One region of the Marinobacter sp. NFXS11 genome, then DNA from elsewhere that is predicted to be linked to it. Evidence: predicted binding sites of a transcription regulator. Region 1 holds the regulator's gene; the other holds the start of a gene.
The links. The regulator FliA, encoded in region 1, starts transcription of late flagellar genes. The targets are predictions, from matches to a motif close to CTAAAGTTTNNNNNNNNNNNGCCGNTAA.
Positions count from the first base shown of each region.

Region 2: flgM (flagellar biosynthesis anti-sigma factor FlgM) is a predicted target of FliA. The motif match lies at 2,685-2,712, and genes of this name have one in related genera.

Region 1 covers NZ_JAGDDV010000001.1:825,931-830,343, reverse strand. The annotation lists gene J3362_RS03940 (chemotaxis protein CheA) at 1-878, opposite strand, end outside; gene J3362_RS03935 (protein phosphatase CheZ) at 895-1,680, opposite strand; gene cheY (chemotaxis response regulator CheY) at 1,701-2,084, opposite strand; gene J3362_RS03925 (RNA polymerase sigma factor FliA) at 2,247-2,990, opposite strand; gene J3362_RS03920 (MinD/ParA family protein) at 3,022-3,834, opposite strand; gene flhF (flagellar biosynthesis GTPase FlhF) at 3,903-4,413, opposite strand, start outside.
Region 2 covers NZ_JAGDDV010000001.1:1,623,678-1,628,090, reverse strand. The annotation lists gene mnmC (bifunctional tRNA (5-methylaminomethyl-2-thiouridine)(34)-methyltransferase MnmC2/FAD-dependent 5-carboxymethylaminomethyl-2-thiouridine(34) oxidoreductase MnmC1) at 1-189, opposite strand, end outside; gene J3362_RS07620 (peptidylprolyl isomerase) at 194-805, opposite strand; gene J3362_RS07615 (cyclic di-GMP-binding domain-containing protein, MshE-related) at 1,033-1,782, shown strand; gene J3362_RS07610 (flagella synthesis protein FlgN) at 1,821-2,291, opposite strand; gene flgM (flagellar biosynthesis anti-sigma factor FlgM) at 2,299-2,625, opposite strand; gene flgA (flagellar basal body P-ring formation chaperone FlgA) at 2,799-3,500, opposite strand; gene J3362_RS07595 (chemotaxis protein CheV) at 3,689-4,413, shown strand, end outside.

The DNA.
Region 1 (4,413 bases):
TTTGCTGTCGGCGATGCAGGCTGTTTCGGCGCTGAGGGCTGTTTTGGAGCTGCAGGCTCTTTCGAGGCTGAAGGCTCTCCGCCCGCGGTCGGGCTTCCGCCCTTGCCGTGAAGATCGTCCAGCAGTTTCTCGAATTCGTCGTCGGTGATCAGGTCATCGCTGCCACCAGAGCCGGCCTTGGCAGCCGGTTTGTCTTCTTTGCTGACGGCCTCTTCCTCGCCAGCTGGCGCACCGGCAAACTGACCTTTCCCGTGCAGTTGGTCCAGCAGCGCCTCGAATTCGTCATCGGTAATTTCGTCGTCTCCAGAACTTTCCTGGTCACCGCCGGCCGATCCGGCGCTCGAAGCCGAGGAAACCTCCGCTGATTTCTCGTCCTGCAGTGCGTCCAGAAGCTGTTCGAACTCGTCGTCGGTGATGTCACCACCGTCTTCTGCCGGTTCGCTCTGTTTGTGCTCAGGTTGAGCCGCAGCGGCCGGCGCCCCCTCGCCTTCCGGCTGGGCCAGGGCATCCAGGCGGGCGATCAGTTCGTCCGGGGCGGGTGTCAGCTCCTCGTGATTGCGGACCTGCTCAAACATGGCATTGACGTTATCCAGGGCTTCGAGAACCACGTCCATCAGTTCAGAGTCCACCTTGCGCTTGTGATTGCGCAGGATGTCAAAAACGTTTTCGGCGGAATGGCAGCAATTTACCAGTGCTTCAAGCTGAAGGAAGCCCGCGCCGCCTTTAACGGTGTGAAAGCCACGGAAGATGGCGTTAAGCAGATCACTGTCGTCAGGATGTTGCTCAAGATCTACCAACTGCTCTGACAGCTTTTCGAGGATCTCGCCGGCTTCTACCAGGAAGTCCTGCAAAATCTCTTCATCAGCATCAAACGCCATGCGCTACCCTCATTATTCAGAAACCGAGACTGGACAACAGGTCGTCTACGTCGTCCTGTCCCGAAACTACATCTTCACGCTCATCGGCCTTGATCTGGGGCCCGACGCCCTTCTCTGCAGACTCTTCTTTTTCTTCAATCTGGTGCACCGTGCCCGTGAGCTGGTCCACATGACTGGCCATCACCACCAGGCTGAGCATCTGCTCCTCAACCTCTTTCACAAGAGCGGTGACCTTCTGGATGACCTGCCCTGTCAGATCCTGATAGTCCTGAGCCAGCAGGATTTCCGACAGGTTGCTGTACATGGTGTCGGCATCGGTTGCCATGCTGACAAAAAAGCGATCAATCCGGCCGTACAGCTCGCGAAACTCAGCCGGCTGCATTTCCCGGCGACGGAGGCGCTGCCACTCATCACGCAACGCGGCGGCCTCGTCTCTGAGGGCATTGGCCACGGGCATGGTTTCCTCAACCAGGTCCATGGTCCGGTTGGCTGCTTCGCCGGTCATCTGCACAACGTATTCGAGACGATCAGAGGCATCTGTCATCTTTGACAGGGCTTCCTGCTGTTCGGCGTTACGGGGATCAATCTGGAAGTTCCGGATTGCTTCGTGCAGGCTCCGGGTCAGCCGCCCTACCTCACGGTACAGACTCTGATCCCTTACCTCGCTGAGTTCATTGATCAGGGTCATGGCTTTGGCATAATCACCCGCATCAACACTCTCGGCCAGTTCCGCTGCCTGCCGCTGGAGCTTTTCCGTCACCTCCGGTTCAAGGCCCCGATGGTTCTTTTTGCTATCGCTCATGAGAGCCATCCGACCTCTGGTTACTGGATTCTTTCAAAGATTTTCTCAATCTTTTCCTTGAGCACGGCAGCGGTGAATGGCTTGACCACATAACCATTCACGCCTGCTTGGGCAGCGGCAACGATCTGGTCGCGCTTGGCCTCAGCAGTCACCATCAATACCGGCAGGGTTTTGAGATTCTCGTCTGCCCGAACGGCCTTGAGAAGATCGAAGCCTGACATGCCCGGCATGTTCCAGTCGGTCACCAGAAAATCGTATTTGCCGCTTTTGAGCATTGGCAGCGCCGTGTTGCCATCGTCAGCTTCATCGGTGTTGGTGAAGCCAAGATCACGCAGCAGGTTCTTGATGATCCGTCGCATTGTGGAGAAGTCGTCCACAATGAGGATTTTCATGTTTTTGTCCAATGGGACCTCCAGTTAGTAACACCCGGAATTCGTTTGACCTTTGCGTTCAAAGTCTAGCAGGCCGCTGTTTTAACCGCTTATTGTCGGATCTTTGCTTCGGTTGTAAAGCATCGGTTACCAAAAACTACAGACTACCTCGTTGCCGACACAGACTGAACGCGGTCAGCTGTCAGATTCCTGGCGCCAATCCGAGAGCCGGCCCCGAAGGCGCAGGGCTGCCTGACTGTGAATCTGGCTTACCCGGCTCTCACTGACGCCAAGCACCGCACCAATCTCCTTGAGGTTCAGTTCTTCCTGGTAGTAAAGGCTCAACACCAGCTTTTCCCGCTCCGGCAGGTCTTCAATCGCCTCAGCGAGGCTCCTCCGGAAGGCATCGGAGGACAATCCCTCCAGGGGATTATCCTGCGTCTCTGTCTGTTCTATCGGCAGCTCTCCGGATTCATTGAGCTCGTCGAGGCTAAAAAGTCGACCGCTGTTGGAATCGGAAAGGTAGGAGTGATATTCGGCCAGCCCCATACCCAGCTCTTCGGCCACTTCCTGATCATGGGCTTCTCGGCCAAGTCGGTCTTCAACGGTCTTGATGGCCTGGGAAATTCGACGGGCGTTGCGGTGAACAGAACGTGGCACCCAGTCACCCTTGCGGATTTCGTCCACCATGGCGCCGCGAATCCGGATACCGGCGTAAGTCTCGAAAGTAGCACCTTTGGTGGAACTGTAACGCTGGGCGGCCTCGAGCAGACCGATCATGCCGGCCTGCATCAGGTCTTCAAGCTGGACGGACGCCGGCAGGCGGGCCATCAGGTGAAGGGCAATTTTCTTGACCAGCGGCGCGTGCTGCTCAATGAGCTGAGCCGGCTTCTGCGCGCTTGACTGGTTATAGATTCCGAGGTTTTTCGCCAATGTCATGTATCCGGTTTTTTGTTTGACTGGATCCGATTCAGACTTCGACGAGCCGCTCCACAAAAAATTCCAGATGCCCGCGGGGAGAGGACGGCAACGGCCAGCTATCTACCTTGTCCGCCAACGCCTTGATGGCCAGTGAAGCTTTCGCCCTGGGATAGGCGTCCAGCACCGCACGCTGACGCTGAACCGCTTTCTTCACGGCCTCATCGTAGGGGACTATTCCCACGTATTGTAGTGCCACATCGAGGAAGCGCTCGGTGACCCGGGTCAGTTTTTCAAACAGATGCCGGCCTTCCTGTTCATTCCGGACCTGGTTGGCAAGAATGCGGAACCGATTCGTGCCGTACTCGCGATTCATGAGCTTGATCAGGGCGTAACAGTCTGTAATGGACGTGGGCTCGTCACACACCACCAGCAACAACTCCTGGGACGCCCTGAGAAAACTGACCACCGATTCGGAGATACCGGCAGCGGTATCCACAATCAGAACATCAATCTGGTCCCCAAGCTCGCTAAACGCGTTAATCAGCCCGGCATGCTCCATGGGGCTGAGCTGCGTCATTCTCTGGGTACCGGAAGAGGCGGGGACAATCTTGATGCCGCCGGGACCATTCACCAGAACGTCCTTCAGGTCACAATCGCCGGCCAGAACATCCTGGAGGTTGCGATTGGCAGTGATGCCCAGCAAGACGTCGATATTGGCGAGCCCCAGATCGGCGTCGAGCAGCACCACTCTCCGGCCTTTCTGCGCCAGGGCAATTCCGAGGTTAACCGACACGTTACTCTTGCCGACACCACCCTTTCCGCCGGAAACTGCAATCACCTGTACCGGATGTGCTCTGCTCATACTGTTTTTGGTCTCTCGCCACGTTTCGCCGGCTGTTTCTCCGACGCCTGCTGTCAATCTGTCCGGTCTCAGGCGTGTTCTTTCAGGCCCTCTGCGACCGCTTGCTGTTGCTGGAGTGTTTTCAGCCGATCCACGGCCAACCGCACCAGCGGAACGGCTTCTGCGTGGTGCAGGTCTTCAGGAATCTTCTGGCCGTCTGTGTAATAGGCTACCGGCAGACCGGTTTCCATCACAAACCCGAGAGACTCGCCCAGCGTCAGGGCCTCGTCGATTTTGGTCATCACACAGCCCGCAAGATTTGCCATCTTATAGCAATGCCACACGGATTTCATGATGCGAGGCTGACTGGTTGCCGAGACCACCAGATGGGTTTTGATATTGTGATGGCTGCGAGCCAGTTCGGCCAGCTGTTCCTGATAGCCTTTGTCCGCACTGGTCAGTCCGGCGGTATCAATCAGCACCAGATGACGGTCTGACAGCTCGTCCAGAATATCGTCCAGACTGTGGCTCTCATCCACGACCCGAACCGGCACATTCAGGATCCGACCGAACACGAATAACTGCTCGTGCGCCGCCACC
Region 2 (4,413 bases), 800 kb from region 1:
ATTGCCGCCCTCGGGAATCTGTGCGAAACGTTCGGGCAACTGGTTGTGTTGCAGGAAAACGTAGCGTGTTTCCTCGAGCCCATTGTCACGGCTGAAATAGACATCGCCGAACCGGATGGACTCCGGGACGCCGTCGTGCCAAGCCAGTTCAGCGGGCTCTATTTCGGGCGGCAGGGGATCACGGTCCACGGTGTCAGCCTTCGGGGTCGACCACGGTGACGGTTTCGATGATCACAGGTTCAACCGGCACATCGGCCATCCCCTGTTTGCGGGTGGTCTGTTTGCGGGCAATGGCATCGACAACGCCCATGCCCTCGGTCACCTTGCCAAAAACCGCATAACCCGGGCCGCGAACTCCGGCGTTCAGGAACCCGTTGTCGGAAAGGTTGATAAAGAACTGGGACGTGGCGGAATCAGGCGCACTGGTGCGAGCCATCGCAATGGTTCCACGAAGGTTGGGCAGTGTCTCTTTCGCTTCGTTGCGGATAGGGGCCCGAGTGGACTTGCGGGAGAGATCCTGGGTGAAACCGCCGCCCTGGATCATGAACCCGGGTATAACCCGATGGAAGATGGTGCCGTCGAAAAAACCGTCTTCGGCGTACTGCAGGAAATTGTCGACCGTTTCGGGCGCAACATCCGGGCGAAGCTGAAGCTCGATAGCGCCTTCACTGGTCACCATGCGGACCTTTGGAAGTGGATCACTGGCCGGCTGCTCATTGGTTTGCGCCTGCACCGCGGCAGTCGGCATGAGCAGGGCGAATGCCATAAGCAATACGGGTGTCACAGTTTTCAGGGGTTTTACCATGTTTGTCATTTGCAGCCGTTCTCCGTGTTATTAGCAGGTGTGTTTCCTGCGACAATTCGGCGAATTCTGTTATCAGGTGCCAGATCTTACCAGATGGTGATGGTAAAACGGGCACTGCATCCACGCACATCGTTGTGTGATCGGCTAACCTTCCCGATATCGGAAGTCATGGATCACACTGGCCGGGCCGGGTTGTACGGTTTTCACTGTTTAAAAGGAGACACTGGGTGAGAATCCGTCAGGGATTTGAAGAGAAATCACGCCTCGGGCGATTGCTTATCAATCGTGGGTATCTGTCTGAGGGGCAGGTTAACGAAGGCCTCAGGCTTCAGCGCGAAACGGGACAGCGCCTGGGTGAGGTATTTATCCAGGCGGGCTGGATCAGCGAGAAGGAGCTGCATCGTGTCCTCAAGCACCAGTCCCGCTATCGCAACGCTGCCGCCCTGGTAACAGCGGTCACGCTGCCATTCCAGCCCCTGGTAACCTTTGCGGCCAGCAATTCGGCCGAGGCGTCTCAGGCAACGCTGGAAGCCGGCGAACTTTATGAGAGAGGCAATCTTGCCCTCATGAGTGAAGCCGAGCTGGCGGCGATTTCGGGTCAGGGCGATCCGACCCTGCTGCAGCGCATTGGTATTGTCAGCAATATGGCGGAGAACCCCGCAGGAAATGGGGAGCAAGGCACTGAGGCATCCGCAGATGTTATTGAAGGTCTCAAGCTTTCCGCCAATATCTTCGTGCCGGTTCTGAACTTCCTGGATTCAGATCTCAGCATTTCCGGTGTGCACTATCGTGAAGGGGAGCCGCGTTATCGGGTAAGAGAAGATGGCGCCCTGATGCTGGCGTTCCCTGAGCGCATCGAGGAAATCCGGATGGACAATATACGGGTTACGGGAGGCCAGGGAGCTTCAATTGGCAACGTGAGCATTCACGACATCCGGTTTCATCCCGACTCCCAGATGACCATCTACACCCGATGAATTGCAAAGCATGGCTCGGCAGAGCCATGCTTTCGGGGTCAGGCGCTGGCGAGTACCGTGCTGCTTGATACCGTGGTCTGCTGACCTTGTGCACCGTACAGCTTTTGCTGGCCGGTGGCGCCACGGAAAATATCGGTGAGTCTCGACAAACGCTTTTGCAAGTGGCTGATCACGCGACCATTGGTCTGGTTCAGCGTTTGACAGGTTCGCAGCTTCTGGTCCGCCTCCTGCCAGAGTTCGAAGAGATCCGAGAATCCGGCGCTGCGGATAAAGCGGGAAGGCTCGCCACTTTCGGGGCGATATCCCATCTGTACCAGCGTTCGGATTTTCTGTTTGGCGCGTTCGCGGACTGCACCGAGGAGATCATTCTTCTCTCTGGTCAGGGCGTCCAGCTGGCGGAGGTCGGAATTCGCAAGGCAGGTCTTTTCCTTGCCGAGAACGTCAGCCAGTGTTTCAAGCTGGCTGATATCCTGGGAAAGAAGGGTCTTCAAATCATCAATTGCGGCCATGGTCTACTCACCCGAAAATGCTTTCATCCATCTCAAGCATTTTCTGGGCCAGTTTCTCGGCATCAATCTTGTACGTGCCATTTTCAAGGGCGGAACGGATCTGCTCGATGCGGTCGTCATCCATTTCCGGATAATCGCCCAGCTTTTGTTCGAGCTGCTTCAGGTTCTTGGCCTGATTGCTCAGGCTGACGTTCTCACCACGGGCCCCTTGGGCCTGTGTCTTTGCCTGTTCGTTGGATGCCGGCTGGGTGTTCTGTGCGCCGGAGCTTTTGTCGGCCGTGGTTCTCTGGGTGTTGACCTGGCCGGGGCCAATTCCATTTAAGTCAACTGACATATCTGTACCTGCTTGCCTGTCGCGCCACGAATGCGGCGCTTACTCGAGTTTATGTCTTCTTAACGGCGGCGCCGCGAAAACCTTTAGTACTTTTAGCACTTTTTTTCGTCTGATTTTACGACCGGTTCTGCGGCATTCACTTGCCGCTCCGGCAAGCCTGTGCCGCACTTGGCTCACATCGGAATTTCCACGTGGCCCGGCGCGACAACGCTGGCTCTTATCGTGCGGGATGACCGCAGATTCTCAACCAGAACCTGTTCGCCAACACTGGCGCTTGCCAGGGCTTTGCCCCGGGAACGCACTGAAAATCCGCCGGTTTTGGCGGTGATGATAACATGATCGCCCCGTTCGACCGCATTCGGTGCCGAAAGCATGTCTGGTGTAACGAGCGATCCCGCATTCACTGCGCGCCGCACTTCCATGCCAATCGCCTGTTTCGCATCCGTTATCACGCCACGCCTGGATGAATTGATTTCAACAGACTGCTTTGCAAGAAGACCTTCGGTAATTCGCTCTCCACGCGTGAGTGGCCTCGCTGCCACCAGGGCTGGCCCATGGATAGAGACTGAAGCGGTAACAAACATTCGCCATGGGCGGGTTCCTTCGCAGGCTACCTGCAACGACGGGCTGGTGCTTTTCCAGGGGTCACCGCTGAACTCTACACTCAAAGGCTTTTCGCACTCGGCGAGAGCGAGGCGGCTGTCGATGGAACCGGGTTCGAAGGAAACGGTGTAGCCATGCTCGGCCTGTTCAGACGCGAAGCTGTCCAGAAACGCCAGCGTTGCTTTCTGAATCTGGTCGGCCGTCGTTCCAGCCTGGAGTGACATGCTCAGGCCAGACATTAGCAGTAGTAGGGCGAAATTCGTGATGCGCATACGTGTCAGTTTGTCCTATGCTGTCAACAACAGGGCAGAAAAGCCCGAATCAGGCTAAGGATTCGGTAAATATGGCCGTTAAATGGGCTAGCCCACCCCTGATATGACGGGTTTCCGTCGATCAGGCTATTATTCAGTGAACAGCAAGATATATGCCGTTGTAATTCCGGCAAGCCAGGAGAATCGAAATGGCAGGGGTTTTGGACAGTGTTAATCAGCGTACTCAGATGGTCGGAAAGAACCGCCTCGAGCTGCTTCTTTTCCGTCTCAGGGGGCGTCAGATCTACGGGATCAACGTGTTCAAGGTGAAAGAGGTTCTGCAGTGTCCGAAGCTGTTTTCCCTGCCCAATAGCCGGCCGGTCGTTCGAGGCGTTGCCCACAGCCGGGGTGAGACTATCCCCATTATTGATCTGAGCATGGCAATCGGTCTGCCCGGTATCCCGCAAGAAGACCTGTCGACCAGTTTCGTCATCATCACTGAATACAATCGCAAAACGCAGGGTTTCCTGGTGAGCGGCGTAGAGCGAATCATGAACATGAACTGGGAAGAAATCCTGCCTCCACCCAAAGGGGCCGGCAAGGATGTCTATCTTACCGCTGTCACGAAAATTGATGATAAACTTATTGAAATCATTGATGTAGAGAAGATTCTTTCAGAAGTTTCTCCGCTTGGGGAGGACGTAACCGAAGCCGTTCTGAGCAAGAGCGCGGAGCGTGTGCCGGGGCATCTGCCCGTGTTGGTGGTGGATGATTCGTCCGTGGCCCGGCGCCAGATACAGCGGTGTCTCACCGCAATTGGCATGGAAGTGGTGCTGAAAAACGACGGCAAGCAGGCTATTGAACATCTGAAGGAAATCACCGCGGACGGTTCCCGGGCCAAGGATCACTTCTCTCTGATCATCTCGGACGTGGA